3 regions of the Blastococcus goldschmidtiae genome follow, and region 3 is predicted to be linked to each of the others. Evidence: riboswitches for the same ligand, from Rfam matches in the RefSeq annotation. Region 3 holds a riboswitch; each other region holds the start of a gene.
What was found. A riboswitch is a leader RNA that binds a small molecule or an ion and turns the genes downstream of it on or off. The one in region 3 is predicted to bind cyclic di-AMP.

Region 1 (9,315 bases), 270 kb from region 3:
CCTCGAGGAGTTCGACTGGGTGCTGGCGATCAACTTCCGTGCCGTGGTGCGGCTGACCGCGGCGCTGCTGCCCACGCTCAAGGCGCATCCCGGTGCGCACCTGGTCAACGTCTCCAGCATCTTCGGCATCTTCGCCCCGCCCGGCCAGGCCGCCTACGCCGCCAGCAAGTTCGCCGTGCGCGGCTTCAGCGAGTCGCTGCGGCACGAGCTCGCCGACGACGAGGTGGGCGTCACCGTGGTCCACCCGGGCGGCATCCGGACGCGGATCGCCGAGAGCGCGCGCCTGGGTTCCGGGGTGGATCCCGCCGAGGTGGCGGAGGGCCGTGCGCAGATGGCCCGGCTGCTGCGCATCCCACCGGAGAAGGCGGCAGCCCAGATCGTGGCCGCCATCGAGAAGCGCCGTCCCCGGCTGCTCATCGGCCTCAGCGCGCGGGTGCCCGACGCGCTCGTGCGGCTGCGGCCGGGCAGCTACTGGCGGCTGGTCGCCCGGGGCATCGCCGCCCGGGGCTCCTCCGGCCAGAGCTCCTCCGGCCAGAGCTCCTCCGGCCAGAGCTCCTCCGACATGGGCGGGACGGCCGCGCGAGACTGACCGGGTGACCGTGCCCGCCCAGTTCATCCGCGCCCACACCCGTCCGGTCCGGCCCTCGCTGGTGCCCGAGGTGCAGCTGCTGGTCGCCGCCGACGTCGTCGCGCTGTGGGAGGCGATGGCCGTCGAGCAGGGCCGGACCGCGCAGGAGCCGCCGTTCTGGGCTGCGGCCTGGCCCGGTGGGCAGGCGCTGGCCCGCTACGTGCTCGACCACCCGGAGCTCGTCGCGGGCCGGTCGGTGCTGGACCTGGGCGCCGGCAGCGGGCTGGTCGCCGTCGCGGCGGTCATGGCCGGCGCGACGCGGGTCGTGGCCAGCGAGATCGACCCCTTCGGGCTGGCCGCCATCCCGGAGAACGCGGCGCTCAACGGCGTGGCCGGGATCGAGCCGGTGGGCGATCTGCTGGGAGAGGGGCCGCCGTCGGTCGACGTCGTCCTGGCCGGTGACGTCTGCTACGACCGGATCATGACCGACCGGGTGCTGCCGTTCCTGGACGCCGTTCGGGCCACCGGCGCCGAGGTGCTGATCGGTGACCCCGGACGGCCGTACCTGCCGCACCACCGGCTGGTCGAGGCGGCCGTCCACGACGTCGTCGACACCGAAGGCGGGCCCGCGCGCGTCCGCCGGACGACGGTGTGGCGGCTGCCGTGAGCCCTCCCGGCCGCGCGGACGGGAGATGCGTCACGCCAAGAAATACGGTCACGGCGTTGTCACGAACCGATAACAGCCGTTACGTTGGCCCGGTCCGGCCGGCGGCTCCCTCACCCGAGGGTTCCGCGCCGGGCGCCGCCGAATCGTCCCGAGGGGCGAGCCGGGGACCCACCGAAGTACTGGGGTGAATCCCGGCCCCGGACCTCCAGTCCGGGGTGGGGTAGGGCTGCTTCCCGCCCGAACCCGTCAGCTAACCCGGTAGGCGGCTCACGGAAGAACTGGACAGCCGCAGGCTCTCGCCGCCCCTGGAGGGCGGCTGCTCTGCTGCGCCCTGACCCCCGGAGCAGAACCTCCTCATGAACCTCCGCACCACGGTGAACGCACGTCTCCGCAACCGCCCGCCCCTCGGTGCGCGCCGGTCCGCCGCCCTCGTCGGCGTGGCCACCGCCGGCGCCGTCATGGTCGGCGTCCTCTCGGCCGGTGAGCCCGAGGCGCAGGCCGTCGCGCAGACCGAGTCGATGAGCGTCGCCCAGCAGCTCGGCATCACGGCGGAGTCGGCGCCCGCCCTGGACACCGACGTCGTCGCACCGCTGGAGAAGCTGGCCGCCAGCCGGAGCGCGCGGGACGCCGAGCAGACAGCCGCTGCACTGAACCAGATGGCCGCCGAGCAGGCCGAGCACGACCGCCGCGCGGCCGAGGAGGCCGCCCGGCTCGCGGCCGAGGAGGCGGCCCGGGTGGAGGCTGCCCGCGCCGCGGAGGCAGCCCGGGCCGCGGAGGCAGCCCGGGCCGCGGAGGCAGCCCGGGCCGCGGAGGCAGCCCGCGCCGCGGAGGCAGCCCGGGCCGCGGAGGCAGCCCGCGCCGCGGAGGCAGCCCGGGCCGCGGAGGCAGCCCGCGCCGCCCGCGCGGCCGCCCCGGCGCCCCGCGCGGCCGCCCCGGCGCCCCGCGCGGCCGCGCGTCCGGCGGCACCCGCCGCGCCGTCGGGCTCCTACCAGAGCTACGCCCTGCAGAAGCTCGGCGGCAACAGCTCCCAGTTCTCCTGCCTGGAGAAGCTCTGGGGCAAGGAGAGCGGCTGGAACCCCAATGCGCAGAACCCGCGCAGCACCGCCTACGGGATCGCGCAGTTCCTGGACAGCACCTGGGCCGGCACCGGCATCGCGAAGACCTCCGACGGCTACCGCCAGATCGACGCCGGGCTGATCTACATCAACAACCGCTTCGGCTCGCCCTGCGGCGCCTGGTCGCACTCGCAGGCCAAGGGCTGGTACTGAGCTGAGCCCCCCCGGCCGGGATCGCGTGATCCCGGTACGTCGACGCCCCGGAGCCGCCGAGATCTCGTGATCTCGGCGGCTCCGTGCGTGCCGGGCTCAGCCGAGCAGCCCGGCCTCGGCCTTGGCGAGCAGCGCGGTGCGCACGGCGGAGTCGACGACCGCTGCGAACGCCGGGTCGGCCGCGTCCCGGGCCAGCACCGCCTCCAGCATGGCCGGGAAGGTGGCGGGGGCGACGGTCAGCACGAGGGTCCCGCCCGCGGCGAGGAAGCGCACCGCCCGCTCGCCGACCGGGACGTTCGTCACCGCGACCGCGCTGCCCAGGTCGTCGGAGATGACCGGGCCGGAGAAAGCCACCTCCCCGCGCAGCACGTCGCCGATGACCACCGGCGAGAAGGCCGCCCGGGAGGCCGGGTCGATCCGGCTGTAGGTCGCCGACGACGTCATCACCATCGGGTGCCCCTCGGTCCGGGACAGCGTCTCCGTGAACGCGGTCACCTGGTCGTCCCGGCCGTCGTGACGTCATCGACGACGTCCGCGGTGTCGTCGGTGTTCCCGCGCACCCGGCCCGGTCCCGGGAAGTGCTCGAGCGTGGAGGTGACCCCCGCCGCCGCCAGGCCGTCGACGACGGCCGTCGCGGCCGGGACGACCTCCGCACCGGGCCTGGGACGGCTCGGCCCGGGGGTGCCGGACCGTGCCGCCACCGCCGGGCGCGCCGGCCCCGCTCGCCCCGGGGCGCACACCGGCATAGCGTCCGGTCATGACCGAGGAACGACCAGGACCCGAACGGGGCATGCCACCGGGCGGCCTCGTGGGCCGGTCCGTCGAGGAGTTCGTGCAGCAGCTCCGGGGCTTCACCGACCGGGCCCGGACCGTCGCCGGGTCCATGCCCACCAAGCTGTCCATCCCCGCGCTGCCGAGCCCGCCGGGGGCCATGTCGGCCGCCCAGCTGCGGGCGGTCGCGGACATGGTCGCCGCACAGCGGGCCGGGATCGCCGGCATGCGCGCCCAGCTGGATGCCTTCGACCAGCAGCTCGCGGTCTTCGAGCGGATCCTCGAGCCGCTGGTCGAGTGGAGCGGCACCTGGGCCCGGCTCGAGGAAGCGGTGGGCGACCTGGTGCGGCGGGACGGCGGGAGCCCCGAGGAGCCGGGGCCGGACCCGGACCGCTGATCAGTCGGCGAGCAGTTCCCCGGTGGCCACGAAACGCGCGGCGACGTCGCGCACCTTGGTGTTGGTCTCCATCGACACGCGCGTCAGGGCCTGGAACGCCGCCTCCGGGGTGAGCTTGAACCGCTCCATCAGGATCCCCTTGGCCTGGTCGATGACGCCGCGGGTGTCCAGCGCCGCCTCCAGGTGCTCGGCCCGCTGGACCGCCGCCGCGTAGAGGTAGGCGTTCGACACCGGCACGACGGCGTAGGCGGCGAACCGGCTCAGCAGGTCCCAGGTCCGCTGATCGGCGGCGGTGAGCTTCCGGGCGTAGACGTTCAGCGCTCCGGACACCTGCTCGTGCACGGGCAGCGGGACGGACAGCATGCTGTCGCAGCCCGCCTCCGCCGCGATCGCGGCGAAGTCGGGCCACTGGCGGTCCTGCCGCGTGTCGGCGATCTCCGACGGGCGCCCGGTGGCGGCGGCGCTCAGGCAGGGCCCGGAGCCGAGGCGGTACTGCTCGTGGTCCAGGTCGAGGGCGAGTTCTCCGCTGGCCGCCACGGTGGTCGGCTGGGCGCCGCGCAGGACGGTCACGGATGCGATCGGCGCCTCGGGAAGGACCCGGGCCGTCAGCTCGGTGACGGTCCGGACGACGGATTCGAGGGAGTGCTCGGCGAGAGAGATGCGGCCCAGGTCGGCCAGGGCCGACTGGACGGCGACGGCGTCCGGCGCGCCGGCGTCGGGGGTGTTCACGTGCCTCCGTGCGGGTCGACCGGGCCAGCGGCCCGGTCGGTCTCGGCGGGACTCCCTGGGCGGGCTCGTCCACTGGAGGGATTCCTCCGGGCGCCGGCTGTCTGACGCGCGACCAATATACCCGGCGGCCGCCGGGCGGGGCCTTCGCCGGACGCACGTGCCGCCCCGGGGAGGCGCCCGCGGGGCCTCAGCGCCAGGTCGTGATGCGCACCGTCGTCCCGCGTGGACACGAGCGCAGCTGTACCAGGTCGCAGAGCTCGTTGACCAGGTGGAGGCCCCGCCCGCTCACCTGCTCCGGCGGCGGGACCCGCCGCCCGACGAGCGGGTCGCTGATGTGCCCCCCGTCGCTGAACTCCACGATCGCGGCCTCGTCGGTGCGCCACATCGCGACCGTGCCGCTGCCCCCGCCGTGGCGGACGGAGTTGGCGACCAGCTCCGAGGCGGCGAGCTCGAGGGCCTGCGCCTGCTCGGCGGACAGGCCGCAGGAGCGGGCGAACGTCACCACGGTGCGCCTGGTCGCGCGGGCGTCGCCGGCGCCGTAGATGCCGCGCAGGACGCCCTCGCTCGGCTGGTGCAGCGGTGTGGCGAAGGTGGCCGCCGCGGATTCGCGGGAGAAGGCGGTGCTGGGCCGGCGGTGCTCGTGGGTGGAGACGAGCGGGTGGGACTGCAGCGCGCCGGTGCGGACGGCGCGGGGCAGGTGGGTCTGGTCGTAGGGGCACAGCAGGCGCCAGGCGGGTCCGTCGTCGAAGGCGGTGTTGAGCAGCAGCTCGTGCAGCCGGCACTCGGCGTACTCCGCGTCCCGGCGGCCGGGCCAGGCCGGTTCACCGACGCCGCGCAGGCCGCGCCCGGCAGCGGTGGTCTCGTCCAGCACCGTCCGCCAGGCGCCGATGATGCGGGCCGGGTTCCCGCCCAACGCGGCCATGTCCAGCCAGCGCACCGGGGCGGCGGCGCCCACGGCGTCGCGCAGCAGCTCCAGGCGCCCCGGTGGCTCGGCGACGACCACCTGCTCGCCCCGGGTCAGCCCGTCCCGGACGAACGGCAGCACACCGGCGAGGAAGGTCTCGTCGTCGCGGTAGAACAGCGCCTCGTGCTCGAAGCCGGCCGGCGCGGTCGCGAACGCAGCCGGCGGCGTCATCCGCGCGGGTCGGTGAAGGTGACCGGTGCGACGTCGTGGAGACCGAGGATGTGCCACACCCGCTGCAGCAGGGGAGAGGCGCCGCGGACCTCGAGCGGGACGCAGCGGGCCTGCAGCTCGCCCGCCCAGCCGGCCAGCGCCCGGCACCCGGCGACGTCGATGAACTCGAGACCGCTCAGGTCGAGCAGGGCGGTGTTCCCCGCCGGCGTCCCGGCCAGCAGCGTGGCGAGCCGATCGGCGCTGAAGGTGTCGACGCTGCCGGTCAGCACGAGGCGGTCGTCGTCGAAGAACAGCCGGAAGGGACTCAGCTGGTCGGGTCCGTGCCGCAGGGGGTGGACGGCGAGCACGGCGCCGAGCGTGGCCGGCGGGAGGTCGCCGCGGTAGGCGCACATCGCCGACATCCCCGAACCGGAGGCGATGAACTCGTCGGCGGCGTGCTCCCAGCGCACCAGCTCCTCGATCAGGCCCGGGTCGGCCGCGAGCTCGGTCACCTCGGCGACCACGCGCAGGCCCCGGTAGCCGTCGTCGAGCGCCCTCCGGGTGGCCGCGTCGTAGAAGGCGCGCTGCGGGTCGGCGCCCAGGGCGCCGGCGGCGGCGGAGACCTCGGCAACCGTCATCGTCTCCAGCGCACCGCCGGCGAGCAGGGCGGCGACGTCGCCGAGGGAGCCCGACGGGTCCTCCAGCGCGGCGATGGCCCGGTCCCCGACGCACAGCAGCCGCTCACCGCGGACGAGCCCTCCGGCGAGGAACGCCCGGACGGCGTCACCGAACGGCTCGTCGTCGTCGTGGACCCAGCAGAGGTGGTCGGCGGAGTGCGCGGCCGGAGGTTCGGTCACCGATCCGTGTGCGCGCATGTACCGACCGTATGCCTCCGGGGGCCCGAGCAACAGGGGTGGTGACCCACGCCTCCGTCGCTCAGAGCGCCCGGAGGATGTCCTCCACGCGTTCGCGGGCGTCCCCGAACAGCATCCGGCTGTTGTCCCGGAAGAACAGCGGGTTCTGCACGCCGGCGTAGCCGGTGTTCATCGACCGCTTGAACACCACGACGCGCTCGGCCTCCCACACCCGGAGCACCGGCATGCCGGCGATCGGGCTGGCGGGGTCTTCGGCGGCGGACGGGTTCACCGTGTCGTTCGCGCCGATGACCAGGACGACCGAGGTGGCGGCCAGGTCGTCGTTGATCTCGTCCATCTCCAGGACGACGTCGTAGGGGACCTTCGCCTCGGCGAGCAGCACGTTCATGTGCCCCGGCAGCCGCCCGGCCACCGGGTGGATGCCGAAGCGCACGTCGACGCCGCGCTCGGTGAGCTTGCGGGTCAGCTCGGCCACCGCGCTCTGGGCCTGCGCCACGGCCATGCCGTAGCCCGGCGTGATGACCACCGACGTGGCGTCGCGCAGCAGTTCCGCGGTGTCCTCGGCGGAGATCTCGACGTGCTCGCCGTAGTCGACGTCGGAGGCGGCCGCGCTGCCCTCGTTGCCGAAACCGCCGGCGATGACCGAGATGAACGAGCGGTTCATGGCCTTGCACATGATGTAGGACAGGTACGCACCGGAGGCGCCCACCAGGGCACCGGTGATGATCAGCAGGTCGTTGCCGAGCAGGAAGCCGGCCGCGGCCGCGGCCCAGCCCGAGTAGCTGTTGAGCATCGAGACGACGACCGGCATGTCGCCGCCGCCGATCGAGGCCACCAGGTGCCAGCCCAGGGCCAGCGCGATCACGGTGAGCACGGCCAGCACCGGCAGGTTCGGCTCCACCACGAACACGACGGTCAGCGCCACGAAGGCGGCGAGAGCGCCCAGGTTCAGCCAGTTCTTGCCCGGCAGCACGAGGGGGTTGCTCTTGATGCGGGCCGAGAGCTTGAGGAACGCCACGATCGAGCCGGTGAAGGTGACCGCGCCGATGAAGACGCCGATCGCCACCTCGCCGGAGTGGATGCCCAGCAGGTCGGAGGACACCTCGGTCTGGTTGTCCGGATCGGCCTCGACCGTGAGGTAACCGTTCCAGCCGACCAGCACGGCGGCGAGGCCGACGAAGCTGTGCAGCAGGGCGATCAGCTCGGGCATGCCGGTCATCTCGACCTTGGCCGCCCGCCACAGGCCGATCGCGGCCCCGATGACGACGGCCACGACGAGCAGGACGGTCCCCGTGCCGGAGATGCCGTGGTCGAAGGCGAGCCCGATGGTGGCGACCAGCGCGATGACCATGCCGGCCATCCCGTAGGCGTTGCCGGCCTTGGCCGTCTCGTGCTTCGAGAGCCCGGCCAGGCTGAGGATGAACAGCAGCGCGGCGACGATGTAGGCCGCGGAGGCGGCGCCGGTGGCGGTCATCGGGCGGCCGGGAGGGTCGGGCGAGCGGTAGCGCTCGGGCCGCGCGAGAACATGCTCAGCATGCGGCGGGTGACGGCGAAGCCGCCGAAGACGTTGATGCTCGCGACGAGGATCGCCACGAACGCCAGCGCGGTCACCAGGGCGTCGTCGTGCCCGATCTGCAGCAGGGCGCCGACGACGATGATCCCGGAGATGGCGTTGGTGACGCTCATCAGCGGCGTGTGCAGCGCGTGGTGCACACCGCTGATGACGTAGAAGCCGACCACCACGGCGAGCGCGAACACGGTGAAGTGCTGGACGAGCTCGTTCGGGGAGAATGCGGTGAGCAGGAACAACGCGGCGGCGGCAGCGCCCACGAGGGCGAACCGCCGACCCGGGGCAGGGGTCTTCTCCGGCACCGCGGGAGCGGCCGCCGTCGCCCCGGCGGGCGGACCCGGCGGGGCCGGTGGCGCGGCGGAGACCTGGACCGGCGGTGGTGGCCACGTCTTCTCACCGGCGTGGACGACGGTGATCGCGCGCTGCACGACGTCGTCCATGTCCAGGACCAGCGAGCCGTCCTTGCCGGGGGTGAGCAGCTTGAGCAGGTTGACCAGGTTGGTGCCGTAGAGCTGCGAGGCCTGCGCCGGCAGCCGGGCCGGGAGGTCGGTGTACCCGATGATCGACACCCCGTTCGGCGTCAGGACGATCTCGTCGGGCACCGAGCCCGCGACGTTGCCGCCCTGGGCCGCTGCCATGTCCACGATCACCGAGCCCGACCGCATGGAGGCGACCATCTCCTCGGTGATCAGCCGCGGCGCGGGCCGGCCCGGGATGAGCGCGGTGGTGATGATGATGTCGACGTCGGTCGCCTGCTCGGCGTACATCTCGGCGGCCCGGCGGTTGAAGTCCTCGCCCATCTCGCGGGCGTAGCCGTCGGCACTGACCTCCTGCTCGCCGGCCGGCACGGCGACGTACTCGCCGCCGAGGGAGCGCACCTGCTCGGCGACCTCGGGCCGCACGTCGGTGGCGCGGACGATCGCGCCCAGGCTGCTCGCGGCGCCGATGGCGGCCAGGCCGGCCACGCCGGCGCCGGCCACGAGCACCTTGGCCGGCGGCACCTTGCCCGCGGCGGTGACCTGGCCGGTGAAGAAGCGGCCGAACACGTGGGCGGCCTCGACCACGGCCCGGTAACCGGCGATGTTGGCCATCGAGCTGAGCACGTCGAGGGACTGCGCGCGGGAGATGCGCGGAACGGCGTCCATGGCCAGCACGGTGATCGGGCGGGCGGCGAGCGCGTCGACGAGCTCGGGGTTGAACGCCGGGCTGATCAGGCCGACCAGCGTCGCGCCGTCCCGCACCCGGCCGATCTCCTCGACCGACGGGGCGTTCACCCGCAGCACGACGTCGGCCTGCCAGGCGTCGTCGGCGGTGCCGATCCGCGCGCCTGCGGCGGCGTAGGCCTGATCCGGGAAG
Region 2 (9,315 bases), 230 kb from region 3:
TGGACCTGATCCAGGAAGGGAACATGGGCCTGATCCGTGCGGTCGAGAAGTTCGACTACACCAAGGGCTTCAAGTTCTCCACCTACGCGACGTGGTGGATCCGCCAGGCGATCACCCGCGCGATGGCCGACCAGGCCCGCACCATCCGCATCCCTGTGCACATGGTCGAGGTCATCAACAAGCTCGGCCGCATACAGCGCGAGATGTCGCAGTCGCTGGGGCGCGAGCCCACCCCGGAGGAGCTGGCCAAGGAGCTCGACCTCACCCCGGAGAAGGTGCTGGAGATCCAGCAGTACGCCCGGGAGCCGATCAGCCTCGACCAGACCATCGGCGACGAGGGCGACAGCCAGCTCGGCGACTTCATCGAGGACTCCGAGGCGGTCGTGGCCGTCGACGCGGTGAGCTTCGGCCTCATGCAGGACCAGCTGCTGAGCGTGCTGCAGACGCTGTCGGAGCGGGAGGCCGGCGTCGTCCGCCTGCGCTTCGGCCTGACCGACGGCCAGCCGCGCACCCTGGACGAGATCGGCCGCGTCTACGGGGTCACGCGCGAGCGGATCCGGCAGATCGAGTCCAAGACCATGAGCAAGCTGCGCCACCCCAGCCGCTCCCAGGTACTCCGCGACTACCTCGACTGAGCACATTGTCGTCCTCCGGACGACACCGCGGCCACGTGCCGGGGCCCGGTCCCGCGGAGCGTGTCCGTCGCGCCTGCGCGGACCCCTCCCGGGCCCACTCGGCACGACCCCGCGGCCACGTGCCGGGGCCCGGTCCCGCGGAGCGTGTCCGTCGCGCCTGCGCGGACCCCTCCCGGGCCCACTCGGCACGACCCCGCGGCCACGTGCCGGGGCCCGGTCCCGCGGAGCGTGTCCGTCGCGCCTGCGCGGACCCCTCCCGGGCCCACTCGGCACGACCCCGCGGCCACGTGCCGGGGCCGGTCCCGCAGAGCGTGTCCGTCGCGCCTGCGCGGACCCGTCCGGGGCCCACTCGGCACGACCCCGCAACGAGACGAAGGCCCCGACCGACTGGTCGGGGCCTTCGTCGTTCGTCGCATCAGTCCGTGGCGGCGGTCCATTCGGCGGCAGTCTGCTCGTCGTGGTACCGCGTGTAGCCGCAGCCCTGGCCGATGAGGCCTCGGCCCTCGATCTCGCTCACCACACCGGAGACGAGCAGGCGGGTGCCGACCCCGTAGGTCTCGACGCTTCCGCCTTCCGGCGTCGGCAGGTAGGGCAGCTCCTCCATGTGCAGGGTCACCGTCCCGCCGGTGCCGCCCAGGTACCAGGTGTGCACCTCGAAGGTGACCGAGTAGTAGCCGTCGGACTCGGTCTCTCCCGGCAGCCTGGGGAAGCGCTGCTCCCCGATCCCGGTGACGGTTCCGTCCAGCGCGAAGTCCCGCTCACCCACGAGGGCGGGCGAGTACTCGGGGCAGCTCGCGGCCCTGGTGGCCGGCAGCGCACCGGCCGGCGCCTCACCGGCGGCCACGGCGGCCCACTCGGCGGCGGTCGCATCGTCGTAGTAGCGGGTGGAGCCGCAGGAGAACCCGAAGTGAGCGACGTCCTCGGTCGTCGGAGCGTCCGACACCTTCGCGGTCTCGGCGACCTGACCCGACACGAGCAGCCGGGTACCGATGCCGTAGGACCTCACGTCCGAGGTCTGGGACGTGACGTCCGGGGGGCCGAGCAGCACCTCCACCGTCCCGCCGGAGCCGCCGTGGTACCAGGTGTGCACCCGGAAGGTGACGCTCGCGTACCGGCTGGGCCGCCCGGGACCGGGGTCGGCACCCAGCTCGATCGCCGTGACGGTGCCGTCGAGAGCGAAGGCGCCCTCCTGGGTCAGTTCTGCGGCGAGCCGGGCGCTCGAGTACCCGGAGGAGCAGTCCTCGGTCGCACCGCCAGGGAGCTCGCCGACGCCCGTGGGGGCGGCCGCAGGGAAGGAACTGGAACCCAGGGGGCCCCAGACGACCGCGCTCCCTCCGGTGACCAGCACGGCCGCGATCAGCCCCGTCGCTGCGGTCGTCCGGACCCGACGGCGGTGCCGCACCCTGTGCAGGGTGAGGGCGGCGAGGCCGCCCGGGTGGGGCGCGCGAGCGGCGTCGGCGGCGAAGAGCTCGCGCAGCTGCCGCTCGGTCGGGTCGGTCATGGCGCCTCCTGGACGGCCTCGACGACGGCGGTGGAGCGGAGACCGGCCAAGGCCCGCGAGGCGGTCGCCCGCACCGCGCTCTGGCTGACGCCCATGGCCTCGGCGATCGCGGCGTCGTCGAGGTCGGCGTAGTACCGCAGCACCAGCACGGTGCGTGCCCGTGGCGCCAGGCCGGCGAGCAGCGTGCGCATCTGCTCCCGCGCCTCGAGGGCGTCCCCGGGTCCGGCGGCCGGATCGATCGAGGCGTCCACCAGTTCGGCCGGGCGCTCGGTGCTCGAGCGACGGCGTCGCCAGCTCAGGTGCGCGTTGACCAGCATCCGGCGCACGTACGCGGCCGGGTCGGCGGCCGCCCGCACCTTCCGCCAGTGCCGGTAGGCGTCGGCCAGCGCCGTCTGCGTCAGGTCCTCGGCGAGGTGCCGGTCCCCGGTCAGGACGAACGCCAGCCGCAGCAGGGGCCTGCCCTGCGCGGCCACGAACTCCTCGAACGTCACGCCTGCTCCCGTCGGTGGTCTCCACCCGGTCAGACGCATCGGGGACCGCGTGGCGCTGCACGCGGTGGGAACGGATCCTGCCCGGTCCGGGCGACGTGGTGCCGGCAGACGCGCGCCGGGAACGACGAAGGCCCCGACCGGAGCGGTCGGGACCTTCGTCGTTCAGGAGGGCCGGAGCCCCCCGGGGATCACTTCGCCTCGGCGTCCAGGGCGTCGGAGACCCGGCGGTGGGCCGCCCAGATCTCCTCGGGCATGTCGCGGAACAGCGAGAGGTGCTGCTCGCGGTGGGCCATCTCCTGCTGCCAGCGCGGGACGTCGATCGTCAGGAGCGTCTCGAGGTCGTCCGGGCGGAGGTCGTCCATGCCCTCGAGCTGCAGCTCCTCCTTGGTCGGCACGATGCCGACCGGGGTCTGCCGGCCGGTGACCTCGCCGTTGCGCAGCTGCATGAGCCACAGCAGCGGGCGGAGGTTGTCCCGGTACCCCGGCCACAGGAAGCGGCCGTCCTCGCCCCGCTGGAACCAGTTCACGTGGGCGAAGACCGGCTGGTCCTTGGCGGCACCGATGATCTTCATCCAGTGCGCGGCGTACGCGCCCTCGGAGTAGGCCATGAACGGCCGCATCGACATCGGGTCGTAGCGCAGGACGCCCTCGGTGCCCTCGGCGGCGAAGGTCGCCTCCGCGCCCAGGGTGAGGCCGTCGTAGACGCCCTCGGCGAGGTCGGTGATCGCGCGGATCAGCGGCTCGCGGTCACGGGTGCGCCCGCCGAAGATGATCGCGTCGACCGGCACGCCCTTCGGGTTCTCGTAGTCCGGCGCGATGTTCGGGATGTTGGCCAGCGTGGTGGTGAACCGGCTGTTCGGGTGCGCCCAGGGCGCGTCCTTCTCCGCCTCGGAGCGCTCCGAGATCAGCTCGCCCTTCCAGTCGCGCCAGCCGGTGACGTCGGCCGGCGGCTGCTTGGACTTGCCCTCCCACCAGACGTCCTGCGTCTGCTCGTTGTAGGCGACGTTGGTGAAGATCGTCCCGGTGCCCTCGGCGATGGCCTCCACGGCCGTGGGGTTGGTGGCCTCGTTGGTGTCCTTGGCGACGCCGAAGGCACCGAACTCGGGGTTGATCGCGTAGACGCGACCGTCCTCCTCGTCCACCCACAGCCAGGCGATGTCGTCGCCGTAGAAGTGCACCTGGTAGCGGTCACCGAGGGCGTCGGGCGCCAGGATCATGGCCAGGTTGGTCTTGCCCGAGGCGCTCGGCATGCCACCGCAGATGTGGTACGTGCGGCCGGTCTGCTTGTCGGTGATGCCGAGCAGCAGGAACTGCTCGGAGAGGAACTTGCCCGAAGCCCAGCCGTCGTAGGTCGCCTGACGCAGGCCGTGGGCGATCTTGCCCAGCAGCGCGTTGCCGCCGTAGGACGAGCCGTAGTGCAGGATCGTGCGCTCGTCGGCGATCGTGACGAAGTAGCGCTGATCGTCGGCGGTGCCCTGGCCCAGGTTGTCCAGGTCGCCGGTGACGTGCACGCCGCGGACGAAGTAGTCCTGGTCGGCCAGATCGTTGACGTACTGCACGCCGACCCGCGCCATGCGGATCATGTGCAGCACGACGGTGCGGGTGTCGGTCAGCTCGACGCCGGTGGCGTAGGGCTGCAGGGGAGACCCGGGCGGCGCCATCACGTAGGGGACGACGTACATCGTCTTGCCCGCGGACTTGCCGGCCATCCGCTCCTCGAGCATCGGCCGCATCTCCGAGGCCGGGCGCCAGTTGTTGTACTCGCCCTTGTCCTCGGGGTCGTTCGTCGCGACGACGGTGCGCTCCTCGGAGCGCGCCGTGTCCTTCGGGTGGCTGCGGGAGTAGTAGCGGCCCTCCCCGGCGGGCAGCAACTCGCCCGCGTCGAGCGACTCGCGGATCAGCCGCGCGTCGTCGGAGGCGTTGATGACCTCCACCCGCTCGGCGCCGGTGTGCTGTGCCCAGTGCTTCACGTAGGACCGGACGGCTTCGTTCGTCAGTCCAGCTTCGTCCAGTACCGCGTCTATGGCAGTCACGAGGATCCTCTCCATCCGCTACGACCCACCTTCTCGTCCCGGGCACGATCCAGCCACCGCGCCACTCTGCGAGGGAGTGGTGTGGACCCCTGATCGGGAAATCGTTCGGTGATGGTGTCAGGCGTGTTACCGCTGATGTACGCCGGGAGGCCTCCGGACCGCCCACGGGCATCCGGAAGAGGTACGTCCACGCTCGCAGGTGTGACGCGCGTAACCCGGGGATCGGGCCGTCGTTGTCCCGTGCGGCCTGTCCACGCCCCCTCCGGAGCTGCCCCGTGCGCCGTCTCGCCGCCGTCCTGTCGGCCCTGTTCGTCACGCTCGTGCTGGTCGCCCCACCGGCGCAGGCGCACGGCGGGAGCGGCCCGGTCCGCTACGTCGCGCTGGGCGACTCCTACAGCGCGGCGTCCGGTGTCCTGCCGCCCGACCTCACAGCCCCACCGCAGTGCCTGCGCTCGACGGCCAACTACCCGCACGTCATCGCCGCGGCCACCGGCGCCCGGCTCACCGACGTCACGTGCGGGGGAGCCGACACCGGCGACTACCTCGCCGCTCAGTACCCGGGTGTGGCGCCGCAGCTGGACGCGGTCAGCAGCGACACGCAGGTGATCACGATGACCATCGGCGGCAACGACAGCGGCGTGTTCATCGACTCGATCACCCAGTGCGGCGCAGCGGGGCTCTCCACGCTCGGCCGGGGGAGCCCGTGCCGTGACCGGTACGGCTCGTCCTTCGAGGACACCATCCGCACCACCACGTACCCGTCGCTGGTCCAGGCGCTCCGGGCGGTGCGCGCCAAGGCCCCGCGCGCCGAGGTCGCGATCCTCGGCTACCCGTCGATCCTGCCGGCCACCGGCGGGTGCTTCCCGCAGATGCCCGTCGCGGAAGGCGACGTCCCCTACCTGCGGGGCGTGCAGGCGACTCTCAACGACGCCATCCGCCGGGCGGCGAAGGCCACGGGCGTGACCTACGTGGACATGACCCGGGTGTCGGAGGGACACGACGCCTGCCAGCCGATCGGTGTCCGCTGGGTGGAGCCGGTCGTCGGAGGCACCAACCCGGTCGTCGTACACCCCAACGCCCTGGGCGAGGCCCGGATGGCGGCCCAGGCGATGAAGGCCCTGCGGCGCCTCTGACCCCCGGTTCCTCGAGCCGGCCGCTGCACCCCGGCCCCGGATCTGGCCGCCGGAGCCCGTCGCGCTGCAGGCTCCCCGGGCGGCGGGGGGGAGACCGGTTCCGGCCCTGCCGGTCGGGTGGACACGGTCCCCGGCGGGTGCCCGGCGCATGAATCGGCACGACTACCTGGTCGTTTGTCACGGATGCATAACGGTGCCTACCGTCATGCCGTCCGCCGGTCGCCACGTCCCCTCCCCGGGGAGTCCGGCGGACGCCGCTGAGTCGCCGTCGTCCACGCAGGACGCCGGCGAGCCGGGGACCCACCGCAGCACTGGGGTGAATCGCGCACCGGAGACGCATCCGTCGCGCGTAGGGCACTTCTGAGCCCGAACCCGTCAGCTAACCCGGTAAGCGGTATCGGAAGAACGGAGAGCCGCCGGATGGCGCGCCCCTGCACCGCCGCTGGACCTGCCCGCACCCACTACCGACGGCGGGTCCACCCGCACAGCTGAGCCGCGCCCCTGCTCCCCGCATGCCCGCCTGCAGGCGGGCGTGCCCGGAGCGCAGTCCCGCCGATCCCACTCGTGCAGCTCCTCACCCCGTGCCGGGGTGTCGCTGCCCCACGTCTCGGAGCACCCGCACCCATGAACGTCCGCACCACGATCTCCGGCGCCCGCCGCCGGCACTCCTCCCCGCGCCGCCGCCCAGCGGTCGGCGTGCGCACCGGCACCTACCTGGCGTCCGCCGCCGCGAGCCTCGTCCTGGCCACCGCCCTCATCGGCAGCGAGGTCGCCCCGCGCGCCGACGCGGTCGGCGCCGGTGCCGCGAGCGCCGGGCCGGCGCCCTCGGCCCCCGCCCCCTCCGGGTCGGGAAGCGTCGCCGGGCAGCTCGGGATCGGCACCACCACCGCGCCGGACGACGTGGCGGACCGGCTCGAGCCGCTCCAGGAGCTGGCGGCCAGCCGCAGCAGCCGCGAGGAGGCGGCGGCCGTCGCCGGCCTCGCGCAGGCCGCCGCCGACCAGGCCGCGCTGGACCAGCAGCGTGCCGAGGCCGACGCCGCCGCCCGGCGCGCCGCCGAGGAGGCGGCCGGGATGAAGGCGGCCGCGGCGATGGCCGCTGCCGAGGAGGCGGAGGCCGGGATGAAGGCGGCCGCGGCGATGGCCGCTGCGGAGGCGGAGGCCGGGATGGAGGCGGCCGCGGCGATGGCCGCTGCCGAGGAGGCGGAGGCCGGGATGAAGGCGGCCGCGGCGATGGCCGCTGCCGAGGAGGCGGAGGCCGAGATGAAGGCGGCCGCCGCGATGGCCGCTGCGGAGGCGGAGGCCGGGATGAAGGCGGCCGCGGCGATGGCCGCTGCGGAGGCGGAGGCCGGGATGAAGGCGGCTGCGGCCTTCGCAGCTGCCGAGGAGGCCGCCGCCGCGCGGCCGGTCGCACCTGCCGCTGCCCCGCCCGCTCCTGCTCCGGTGACGGTCGCGGCGCCTGCTCCGCGGGCGTCCGCCATGCCCACGCCTCGGGCGCCCGCCCCGCCCGCACCGCCCACGCCTCGGGCGCCCGCCCCGCCCGCACCGCCCGCGCCCCGGGCGCCCGCCCCGCTCGCGGCCGCTGTGCCGGCACCGTCGGTCGTCCCCGCAGCCGCCCCGGTTGCCGCACGCGGAGTCGCGCGGATCACCAACAACGCCGGAGCGGTCCGGCCGCAGGTGCAGGCGGCAGCGAACGCGGTGGTCAGCAACGTGCCCGGCGCCGGTTCCATCAGGCTCGGTGGCACGCGCCCCAGCGCGGCCGATCCCGGGGGGCACCCCTCCGGGCTCGCGCTGGACTACATGGTCATGTCGAACCGCGCGCTCGGGGACGCCATCACCGCCTACCACATCGCCAACTGGAACGAGCTCGGCGTGGCCTACATCATCTGGGAGCAGCGCTACCTCAGCTCACCCGGTGGCGCCTGGAAGCAGATGGCGAACCGGGGCAGCGTGACGGCCAACCACTTCGACCACGTCCACGTGAACTACCGCTGACGCCGTCCCGCCGGCCGTCGCGATGTGCGACGGCCGGCGGTGGTGGTCCGCGCCCGGACGCAGGCGCGGACAGGCGTGTCCCGCACGGACACGCCGCCGGCGATTGTCACGGATCCGTAACGGTGGGTACCGTGGCAGTGTCCGACGGTCACCACGTCCCACCAGGGGAGATCGACGGACGCCGCCGGATCGCCGTCGTCCCTCGCGGGGCGGGGGCGAGCCGCGGCCCTGCGCTCGCCCCCCGCCGCGTCCGGCTCGCCGCGGAGCCGCCGATCCCGCCGACCGCACACCCGTCGCAGCACCTCGTCGTCCCTGGTCGGACGCCGCCGCACGCACCTCCGGAGCACCCGCGCACATGCACCCCCGCACCACCGTCTCGCACCGACCGGCGCGCTCCCACCGCCGGTCGAGCTCTCACCGCCGTCCTCCGGCAGCCGTCCGCCGTCCGGGCATCTACCTGGGAGTGGCCGCCGCCGGTGCTCTCGTGGTGAACCTGGTCATCGGCGCCGGCCCCGCCGCCCAGGCGGAGGCCGTGAGCACGGAATCGGTCAGCGTGGCCCGTCAGCTTGGCCTCGAGGCCACGCCCGCTCCCGAGGACGTGACCCGCGAGCTCGAGCCGCTGGCCGAGATCGCCGCCAGCCGCAGCGCCCGTGAGGACGCCGAGGCCGCAGCACTGATGACGCAGGCCGCGGCCGATCAGGCGGTGCTCGACCAGCGGCGCGTCGAGGCGGAGGCCGCGGCCGCGGCCGCGGCCGCGGCCCAGGCGCAGGTGGAGGCCGAGGCCGAGGCCGAGGCCGCCGCACGCCGGGCCGCCGAGGAGGCGGCCGCCGCACGCCGGGCCGCCGAGGAGGCGGCCGCCGCCGAGCGTGCCGCCGAGCGTGCCGCCGAGCAGCCGACGGCTGCCGCGCGGCCCGCCCCGAAGGCACCGGCCGCCGCCGTGGCTCAGGCCGCCGGCTCGGTGGCCGCCACCGTCCGCGCCCGGATCAGGAACACCGCCGGCGCCATCAACCCCCGGGCCCAGGCGGCGGCCGACGCCGTCGTCAGCAACGTCCCGGGAGCGGGCTCCATCGCGCTCGGAGGCACGCGCGCCAGCGCCGCCGACCCCGGCGGCCACCCGTCCGGTCTCGCGGTGGACTACATGGTGATGACGAACGCGGCCCTCGGCGACGCGATCGCGGCCTACCACGTGGCCCACTGGAACGAGCTGGGCGTGGACTACGTCATCTGGCAGCAGCGGATGCTCAGCTCGCCAGGCGGTTCCTGGAAACAGATGGAGAACCGCGGCGGCGTGACGGCGAACCACTTCGACCACGTCCACGTGAACTACCGCTGACGCCTGCCGCGTCGGCGGGGGCCGACCCGCGCCGGGCGCGTCCGGCGCCGGCACTAGTGTCGACGGCCCCGGGCGACCACTGATCCACCCCGGTCACCCTGATCCCGGAACCCCACCTGGAGGAACCAGCCGTGTCCACGACCGGTCGCGGACGAGGGAGCGGCGAGGGGGAATCGCCCCTGGCGCCACCCATCCCG
Region 3 (9,315 bases):
GTCGGGTTGCGTGGTGGCCGCCGTCCGATCGGCCAGTGTGGGCATGCCCATGGAGGAGAGCGCCGTCGCTCCATTCACCGACGGCCGCTGGCTCCTGTCGCACAACGGTCGGGTCGATCGCGCCGTACTCCCGGCGACCCGGAATGCCGAATCGACCGTCGACAGCGCACTGCTGGCCGCCCTCGCCTTCGATCGCGGCTTGGACGCCCTGGGGCCAACCGTGCAGGAGCTCGGCCTGGCCGATCCAGGCGCCCGCCTTAATCTGCTGGCTGCCGACGGCGATCGACTGCTGGCCACGGCCTGGGGCGACACGCTGTCGGTCCTATCCACTGCGGATGGAACGGTGCTGGCCAGTGAGCCATGGGACGACGATCCGCGGTGGAGAGACATCCCTGACCGGCACCTGGTGGAGGTCACTTCCGCCGGTCCCACCGTTACCCCGCTGACCTGACGAACGAGCCGAGGAGAGCAGTGTTGATCTCGCTGACCACCCATTTGGCCCCGGACGACGCCGCGGTCGCGCTTCGAGCCGACGCGCAGTCCGGGCTGACCGCGACACCCAAGTCCTTGCCGCCCCGATGGTTCTACGACGAGCGGGGCAGCGGGCTCTTCGACGAGATCACCAGACTGCCGGAGTACTACCCGACCCGCGCGGAACGGGCCGTGCTCGAGGTTCACGCCGAGGAGATTGCATCGGCTTCGGCCGCCGACGTGCTAGTGGAGCTGGGTAGCGGCACCTCCGAGAAGACGCGGCTGCTGCTGACTGCACTGTGCAACGGCGGAACGCTGCGGCGTTTCATGCCTTTCGACATCGATCCCACGGTGCTGGCCGCGGCCGGGCGCGCCATCACGGCCGAATACAGCGGTGTGGCGGTCGAGGCGGTGGTCGGCGACTTCACCCGACACCTTGACCGGTTGCCCAGGTCCGGCCGACGGATGATCGCCTTCCTCGGCTCCACCATCGGCAACCTTGAGCCCGTAGCGCGGGCGGAGTTCCTCGCCGAGCTGGCCGGCACGTTGCAGCCCGGCGACTCCTTCCTGCTCGGCACCGACCTGGTCAAGGACGCTGGCCGCCTGGTGCGCGCATACGACGACGCTGCAGGGGTCACTGCGGCGTTCAACCGGAACGTCCTAGCCGTGCTCAACCGCGAGCTGAGGGCCACCTTTGACGAAAGGGCGTTCGAGCACGTCGCCCTATGGGACGCCGAGCAGGAGTGGATCGAGATGCGGCTGCGGTCGCGGACGGAACAGGTTGTCCGGGTGGCCGCCCTCGAACTCGATGTGGCCTTCGCCGCAGGCGAGGACCTGCGGACGGAGGTCTCTGCGAAGTTCCGCCGGGAGGGGGTCGAAGCAGAGCTCGCCGCGGCGGGCCTCAGGCTGACGCACTGGTGGACCGACCGCGATGGCGACTTCGCCGTCTCGATGTCTGTCCCTGGCTGAGTGGCGCGCCGAGCGAGCGGGTGCAGACTCTGCTTTGGATCCGCGTGGCAATCAGCATCGGCAAGTTCCACACGGCTGCGCCCACTTGCGCCGGAACGGCGCCTTCCACGGCAGCCCAGGACCGCACCGCTCAGTAGCGTGGCGGTGTGAGCGAGCCGACCGCGACCGACCGGCCCCTTGGGTCCGTCCCGGCCGGGTGGCCGGCACCTGGGTGCTGCGGCTGGCACTCGCGCTCGGCGGGCGCTGATCGCCGTCCTCCTCTTCGCCCGCGTGCAGGCACCGATCGGTCCCTTCGACGCGACGCTATCCCTCTACCCCGCGAGCGGCGGCCCGAAGCCAGCCCTCGGAGTCCGCGCACCAGGGCGGGCAGTCCCACCTGCCGGTCACGTGATCACCCCTCCGAGGGTCGGCACGCCGATCCCTGCCGAATCGTTGCCGCCGTCGACGAGGGCCGCGGACTCAGCGATCGGCTGAGCAACCGGTCCTTCCAGCGTGGACCGCTCGCCGTCGTGGCCCCGCGTACGGGACCGCCGCCTCCTACTCATGGACTCGTGCAGAGGAAGAGTGGCGAAAGTCGTTATCCGTACGGATGAGCGGGTAGCGCTTCCATGGCCGGCGTTCCTCGGTGGACAGGCCACCTGCACCGGCACCCGGAGGAGCCACCATGAGTGTTACCGCCCAGATGCTGGAGTCCTACCCGAAGGACCTCGGCGGTGTCGATCGTCAGAAGCTTCAGGAGTGCATCGAGGCTTGCTTCGAGTGCGCCCAGGCCTGCACCGCCTGCGCCGACGCATGCCTGAGTGAGGACATGGTCGCGGAGCTCACCAAGTGCATCCGCAGCAACCTCGACTGCGCCGACATCTGCGACGCCACCGGCCGCGTGCTTTCCCGGCACACCGGCTACGACGCCAATCTCACGCGCGCGGTTCTGGAGGCGTGTGCCGCTGCGTGCAAGGTCTGTGGGGACGAGTGCACCGAGCACGCGGAGATGCACGCGCACTGCCGGGTGTGCGCAGAATCCTGCCGCCGATGCGAGCAGGCCTGCCGGGATCTCATCGCCTCTCTCGGCTAACGCGTCGTCGCAACGCCCCAACTGCGGTCCGCACGGGCGCCCGGCACGAGACCTCGGCCGCCGGGCGTCCCGCGCCGACCGTCTTTCCCGAAATCCTCGCCCCGGCAGCGCCGCCAGGAGGGTCACAGCACTCGCACGTTCGTGGTGTGCAACTCGCCGTCAACGTCCTCCCGCGTCGCGCGGAGTCGTACACCGCGAGGGCCGGCGGTGGCCAGGGCCGACACGACCTGCCGTGTGGCCTCCATGTCCAGCGGAACCAGCAGGTTGTCATCTGCCACCAGGCCGTAGCCGCTCTCCACGCAGTGGCCCATCAACGCGCACTCTGTGGTGTGCTCCGCGGCGCGAGAGGTGTACTCCTGCTGCGGATACCGCCGCAGGCAGGCGAGGTCCACCACGTATCCCTCAGTGATCTCCATGAACGTCATCTCCTCTGATATCCGGGTCGCACAGCGTGCGCGACGCGGAGACATCTCATCCGGCCGCCATGGGTGTACCTCCGAACCGACCCAGGCGCCTTTCGACGCCGTGACGTTTGACCGGCGTCCCTCTCTGGCGGTCGCCACTGGCCAGCTACCCGGAGCCGATCGTGCCCTCTGGAGACGTGCACAAGGGCCCAGCACAAAAAGTCCCCCTGCACTGCCCCTCCCCGGACCAGGCCGGCTCGCGGGGACGGTGCTGCCTATCCCCCGGCCATCACCACGTCGAACCCATGATAGTTCGGTGTAGCAGCGGTCTCGGGACGCCCGGTCGGGTAGATGCCGCAGGCCCGGGTCAGCGCGAGCAGGTCGGAACTACGTCATCAATCGAAAGGAACGCGCACCATGCCAGTCGCTGAAGGCCGTCACGTCTCACCGTGGGTAGACACCACGCCGGTTTTGGATCTGGGGTCGACCGAGCCGCGTCCACTGGCCGCGGATGTCATGGTCCTCGGTCGGAGGATCGTCGGTGTCACCACCGCTTTACGCCTCCAGCGTGCCGGCCGTCGTGTAGCCGTCGTCTCGGCCGAGCCGATCGGTCGATCGGTCGATCGGTGACCACCCACTCCACGGTGAAGGTCACCAACGGCCACGGAGCCCCGTACTCGAAGATCGAGCAGACACGGGGCCTCGACGCTGCAGCCGCCTATGCGGAGGCGAATGTGGCCGGGCTGCAAGAGATCCTCGGTCTCATCGAGACCCTCGGCATCGACTGCATGCTCGAGCACGGTCACCCGCACGTCGTCTACACCGAGGACGACGCCAAGGTGGCGGAAATCGAGAAGGAGGGCGAGGTCGGTCGCCGAACGCATCGGGTTCCCGGTGACCATGTCGCGCGAGGCCCCGTTGCCGTTCGAGGTCGCCGCAGCACTGCACTTCCAGTACCAGGCGCACTTTCACCCTGGCCGATACCTCGCCGGACTGGCCGAGGCGTTCGTCCGCCGAGGCGGCGTCGTTGTCGAGGGCGTGTGGGGCCGGGACGTGGACGAGGACGGCGGGATGTGCCACGTCGAGACGACGGCTGGAGGCATGTCGGCGGGTTACGTCGTCGTGGCCACCCGCTCCTGCATGACGCATGCCGACCGAGAATGCTGCACCGGCGCTGATGGAGGACGCGATGACACGACGACCGGGAACGCTGACCGCTCCTGACGGGATGGACGGCGCGACGATCGCCGCCGTCGCCGAGCGGTACGGGACACCGGTGTGGATCTACGACGCCGGGCGCATCCGCACGCAGATCAACCTACTTCGGCAGTTCGACACCATCCGTTTCGCGCAGAAGGCCTCGTCGAACCTTCACATCCTGAGGTTGATGCGGAAAGAGGCAGTCATGGTTGACGCCGTGTCGGCCGGTGAGATCGAGCGGGCGCTGGCAGCCGGGTACACCCCTGGTGGGGATGAGGATCCGATCGTCTTCACCGCAGACGTGCTCGATCGGCAAACGCTCCAGCGGGTTGCCGATCTGGGTGTCCCGGTGAACGTTGGGTCGCCGCAGATGGTCGAGCAGCTCGGAGAGATCTCCCCCGGGCATCCCGTGTGGATACGAGTCAATCCCGGCTTCGGTCACGGGCACAGTCAGAAGACGAACACCGGCGGCCCGGCGAGTAAGCACGGTATCTGGCATGAGGACCTGACCGACGTCGTGGAGTCCGTCGATCGTCACGGTCTCGACCTGATCGGCCTGCACATGCACATCGGTTCAGGGGTGGACTACGGGCACCTCGAGCGGGTGTGCGAATCGATGGTCCGAGATGCCAAGAGGATCGACCACGACATCCGCGCGATCTCCGCGGGAGGTGGCCTCACCGTCAGAGAAACAGTTGCCGATCCGATCGTGGATACGGATCGGTACTTCCGGCTCTGGGACGACGCGCGCCATGAACTGACCGCCCACCTGGGGCACCACGTGCGACTGGAGATCGAACCCGGGCGCTTTCTCGTCGCGAACTCCGGAGTGCTCGTCGCCGAGGTCCGCGCGTTCAAGCGGATGGGGTCGAACCGATTCGTCCTCTTGGACGCCGGCTTCAACGATCTCATCCGGCCTGCCCTGTATGGCAGCAGTCACGGCACCGAGGTCATCACCCGGGAGGGAGACAGGCGTGACGGGGACGTGTCGGCCACAGTGCTGGCCGGCCCCCTGTGCGAGTCAGGAGACGTCTTCACCCAGAGTCCGGACGGCGTCGTCGAGCACGCACCACTGCCGGCCGTCGTGGTCGGCGACCTCGTCGTCTTCATGAACACCGGGGCGTACGGAGCCAGCATGTCGTCGAATTACAACTCACGTCCACTTGCACCCGAGGTGCTCATCGATGGAGGCGCCGTGCGTCTGATCCGTCGACGGCAGACGATCGACGACCTCTTGGCCTTGGAGGACGTGGCCGAATGAGCCAGGTCGGATGCAGAACGCCAAAGAGCAGTGACTTGACTCTGAGAGCGGCGCGGGTATGGGGGCGACATATCATCACTGCTCACTCATAGGGGGCCCTCCGCCGGCACCCGACAGGAACCGAGAGTTTCGCGGAGCTCATGCGAATCCGCAGACCAGGGATATCCCACCGTCGGGACTGGTTCGGGCCCCAGGCTGGCGGTCGACATCGGCCGACCGACGAGCTACGCACGCGGGGGCGTGACTCGGCTGGCGTCCGCTGTCTGGACACATCAGTCGCAGTTGCGCCGGCTCCACACAGAAGACTTTGTGAGGCGGGAGTCGGTGGGTCAGTGGGTCATGTCCACCGGGGCAGCCAGGGACCACAGCCGCGGCGGCGTGCCCGAACGTCGGGCCGCCCGTAGACAGCGCCCCCTGCCCCACCGAACAGCGGGGCAGGGGACGCTTGTCGTCGGTCCGGGCTTAACGGACCACCGCGGTCAGTCGGTTACCCGGCTCACCGGAACGCCACGTGGGGGTGATCCATGTGGTTGGCCGTGGCGGATCCGCGGTCTTCCATTGCGCGCCACGCCCAACCGGTCCACGGACCGGCAATCCGCTGCCGCCAGATCACGCTCTCGACTCCGAGCCGAGCCGCGTTGTCGATCACGTACTGGGCGACGGCGTCTCCCTTGGCCCGGTCGGTGTAGACCATGAAGTCAGCCGCGCGGCCCTGGGTGGGGGTGTGCCCGGGGCGGGTGAGGACTGTCGAGATGCCGAACCGATCGGCGATCTCCTGGACGGCGGGTCGGACGTGCGGATCCCACGCCCCGTAGGCGCTCGAAGGCGCAGCCGCTGCATACGTCGGCGCGGGGGCTGGGGCCGGGGCGGGCCTGTCCGAGCCACGGCTGGCGCGCTCTGGAACGGCACGCGGCGCGGCGGCCGGGGAGGCTTGCCCGCTGAGGAGGAGGCGCTGACCGACGCGCAGGACGTTCGGGTTCGCGCCGACGACCTCCCGGTTGAGGGCGTGCAGCTGCTGCCAGGTGGTGCCGTGCCGGGCAGCGATCCTGTTGAGCGTGTCTCCCGCGCGTACGGTGTACGCGCTCGAGCCGCTGGCCGCTGACGGCGTCGAGCCGGAGCCGCCGGTGGTGAGCACCTGACCGATGCGCAGGAGGTTCGGGTTGGACCCGATCGTGTCGCGGTTGTCCGCGTAGATCGTTCGCCACGAGGTGCCGTGGCTGGCCGCGAGTCCGCCGAGGGTGTCGCCGGAGCGAACCGTGTGGTCCCCGGAGTGAGCCTGAGCGGGGGCGATCATCCCGACGGAGACGGCCGCTGCTGCCGCGACGACCACGGCGGGTCGTGCCACGGCCGCCACGACAGGGTTGCGGGTAGGGCGGCGGTGCCGCCCGACGTAGCGCTTAGACATAGGTGGTGAGCCTCTCGCCGCCTACGGAGTTAGCTGTCGGGTTCCGGCGAGAGCTGCCCGGCCGCATCACACGGCTTCACCCCAAGACCTGAAGGCCTAGTCATGCGAGGTGGGTCCCCCGCCCTGCCCGTCGTTTTCAACAGGACCGGTGTGACGGCGGGCAGGTTCGGCGGTGCCATCATCCGGGTCCACCGCTCGGCGAACCTCAGCACGGTATGCAGACTCCGGATGAGGGCAGCAACCCCCGGGTCGACTTTCCCCGCTGCGCCCGCGAGGATGAACTATGCGTCATAGGAGCCTGCACCGCGTGTGATTGTCAGCTCGGTCAACCACTGCTTGACGGCGGACTCCCAGGTGTCTTCCCTGACCGCTTCAGACGCGGAGCCGCACGACCTCGAGTTGACGCCGCAGAACGCCGCCGGTGTATCCGACGCCGATCGGGACTGCTGCAGCTTCGGTTGACGGTGGTTGGGAGTGATCATGCCGCGATAGCGGCTTGAGTGGTGAAGGCGAGTTCGAACTCGACCGGGGTGAGCTTGCCAGTGCGCGTTGCCGACGGCGGCGGTTGTAGGTGTGCTCGGTCCAGAACACGATCGCGGCGTGCAGCTCGGCGCGGGTGCGCCAGCGGCGGCGGTCCAGGACGTTCTTCTGCAGCAGCGCGTGCCATGACTCCATCGCAGCGTTGTCACCTGCCGAAGCAACTCGCCCCATCGAACCTTGCAGGCCTGCGGCGGTCAGGACCGCCTGGAATGATCTTGCTCGAAATTGCGATCCGCGGTCGCTGTGAACCACGACCACACCGCCGGGCCGACGTCGGGCCACTGCCGTGCGCAGTGCGGTGACGGCCAGCTGGGCGGTCATCCGCTCGTCGATCGCGCAGCCGACGATGCGGTTGCTGAACAGGTCCTTGACCGCGCAGCAGTACAGCTTGCCTTCCGCGGTGGGGTGCTCGGTGATGTCGGTCAGCCACACCCGGTCCGGGGCGGGCGCGGTGAAGTTCCGCTGCACGTGGTCGTCGTGCACCGCCGGGCCGGGGCTCTTGCCCGCCACCCCTTGCGCACCGTGGTCGACCAGAGCTTCTGCGCCGAGCACAGCCGCCAGATCCGCCGCTCACCGGCGACCAGGCCAACGCCGGCGACTTCGTCGGCGACGAACCGGTAGCCGAATTCCGGGTCATCGCCGTGGGCGTCGATGAGGGCGTTGGTGAGGTAGGCGTCGGCGAGGTCGCGCTGGCTGACCGGGCTGGTCTGCCACTTGTAGAAGGCTGCGTGGAGAAGCCGAGCACCCGGCAGGTCACCGCGACGGGGATCTTCTCGGCGAGCTCTTGGACCAGCGGGTACGTCATTTTGGGAGGCTGCCCCCGGGTCGTCGGTCGTCATCGGCCGATCGACAACCAATGGCAGTCGGCGGCCGGTGGCCCGGTCACACCGGTGGGCGGTCGCTGTTCGACCGCATCATCGGCGCCCGCTGTGTCGGCTCAACGATGGAGCCTCTCGGAGGCGGGAATATAAGGGTGATCAGGCACCTGGTGCTGCCGATCAGTGACCGGCAGCACCAGGTGGAGATCAGCCGCCGAGCTCTACGAGTAGTGCCTCCATCTCGGCGATCTCCTGCATCTGCGTCTCGCTGATCAGCTGCGCCAGCTCCAGCGCTTCAGTGTCCCGTCCATCCTTGAGCTCCGTCTGTGCCATCTGCACAGCACCCATGTGGTGCTCGATCATGGACTGCAGCCACATCCGGTCGAATTCGGGACCCGCGACGGGCATCTCCTCCATGTCCATGTCCATGTCGTTGGAACCGTGGTCCATGCCACCCATGCCATCGGACTCGAGCGGCTCACCCCACTCCTCGAGCCATCCGGTCAACAGATCGATCTCCGGGTCCTGCCCGGCCTCGATGCGGTTGGCCAAGTCGACGACGCGGGGATCAGTGGCTCGCTCCGCGGCGACATCTGACATGCTGAGGGCCCCCTCGTGGTGCGGGATCATGCCCTGCGCGAAGGCGACGTCAGCATCGTTGAACGTCGCTTCCTCGGTCGCAGAACTCTCCGCCCCGGGGCTGCTGCCGGCGGAGGAGCCACCGGAGCTGCCCGAGCAACCGGTCAGGATGATCGTGCCGGCGATGAGTCCGCCGGTCAGCTGGACGAGTCGTGCTGTGGTGCGGGTCATTGCAGTCTCCTGTTGGTTGCGGTGCCGGCGTGCCGTTCGACCCCTCCGACGCCTTGGTCGGCGGGGTCCAGATCGGTCGGCCTAGATCCGCAGGAGACACAGCGACGCTAGTTCCGGTGGTCGTGGAGGCCTCAACCAACCCATCGGCGGTCGTAGCCCGCGTTCGACGGCGCACCGGGCCGACGAAGCAAGGCGCCGCCCTCGACCCGTTGCCCGAAGAGCGAGGAACCCAGCCAGAAAGACCGCGAGACACAGGGACCACGCGTGGTTGGCGAGGTCATGATCCGGTGCATCACCCGGCGTCGGAATCCCGGCTACTGCCGCCAAACGCTGGATGGGGGCGGCCACGGAGGAACCGCTGAGCG

Region 1: another riboswitch for cyclic di-AMP. It lies ahead of RM425_RS05470 (aggregation-promoting factor C-terminal-like domain-containing protein); the one in region 3 lies ahead of RM425_RS06770 (LysM peptidoglycan-binding domain-containing protein).
Region 2: another riboswitch for cyclic di-AMP. It lies ahead of RM425_RS05705 (hypothetical protein); the one in region 3 lies ahead of RM425_RS06770 (LysM peptidoglycan-binding domain-containing protein).

What each region holds. Positions count from the first base shown of each region.
Region 1 covers NZ_JAVREI010000002.1:148,781-158,095, forward strand. Annotated here, with positions in the region: gene RM425_RS05460 (SDR family NAD(P)-dependent oxidoreductase) at 1-589, shown strand, start outside; gene RM425_RS05465 (class I SAM-dependent methyltransferase) at 594-1,235, shown strand; cyclic di-AMP (ydaO/yuaA leader) riboswitch at 1,362-1,515, shown strand; gene RM425_RS05470 (aggregation-promoting factor C-terminal-like domain-containing protein) at 1,592-2,503, shown strand; gene RM425_RS05475 (glycoside hydrolase family 3 N-terminal domain-containing protein) at 2,600-2,998, opposite strand; gene RM425_RS05480 (hypothetical protein) at 2,995-3,243, opposite strand; gene RM425_RS05485 (hypothetical protein) at 3,261-3,671, shown strand; gene RM425_RS05490 (GAF and ANTAR domain-containing protein) at 3,672-4,400, opposite strand; gene RM425_RS05495 (sensor histidine kinase) at 4,588-5,535, opposite strand; gene RM425_RS05500 (MEDS domain-containing protein) at 5,532-6,389, opposite strand; gene pntB (Re/Si-specific NAD(P)(+) transhydrogenase subunit beta) at 6,451-7,863, opposite strand; gene RM425_RS05510 (Re/Si-specific NAD(P)(+) transhydrogenase subunit alpha) at 7,860-9,315, opposite strand, start outside.
Region 2 covers NZ_JAVREI010000002.1:196,140-205,454, forward strand. Annotated here, with positions in the region: gene RM425_RS05680 (RNA polymerase sigma factor) at 1-635, shown strand, start outside; gene RM425_RS05685 (hypothetical protein) at 1,051-2,136, opposite strand; gene RM425_RS05690 (SigE family RNA polymerase sigma factor) at 2,133-2,627, opposite strand; gene RM425_RS05695 (phosphoenolpyruvate carboxykinase (GTP)) at 2,816-4,660, opposite strand; gene RM425_RS05700 (SGNH/GDSL hydrolase family protein) at 4,936-5,793, shown strand; cyclic di-AMP (ydaO/yuaA leader) riboswitch at 6,039-6,202, shown strand; gene RM425_RS05705 (hypothetical protein) at 6,418-7,785, shown strand; gene RM425_RS05710 (hypothetical protein) at 8,141-9,118, shown strand; gene RM425_RS05715 (hypothetical protein) at 9,250-9,315, shown strand, end outside.
Region 3 covers NZ_JAVREI010000002.1:423,569-432,883, reverse strand. Annotated here, with positions in the region: gene egtC (ergothioneine biosynthesis protein EgtC) at 1-451, shown strand, start outside; gene egtD (L-histidine N(alpha)-methyltransferase) at 472-1,440, shown strand; gene RM425_RS06790 (four-helix bundle copper-binding protein) at 2,105-2,512, shown strand; gene RM425_RS06785 (hypothetical protein) at 2,635-2,928, opposite strand; gene RM425_RS06780 (FAD-dependent oxidoreductase) at 3,637-4,140, shown strand; gene lysA (diaminopimelate decarboxylase) at 4,064-5,377, shown strand; gene RM425_RS06770 (LysM peptidoglycan-binding domain-containing protein) at 5,874-6,707, opposite strand; cyclic di-AMP (ydaO/yuaA leader) riboswitch at 6,789-6,964, opposite strand; partial or broken gene RM425_RS06765 (IS3 family transposase) at 7,261-8,148, opposite strand; gene RM425_RS06760 (DUF305 domain-containing protein) at 8,348-8,950, opposite strand; gene RM425_RS21630 (DUF6153 family protein) at 9,032-9,315, opposite strand, start outside.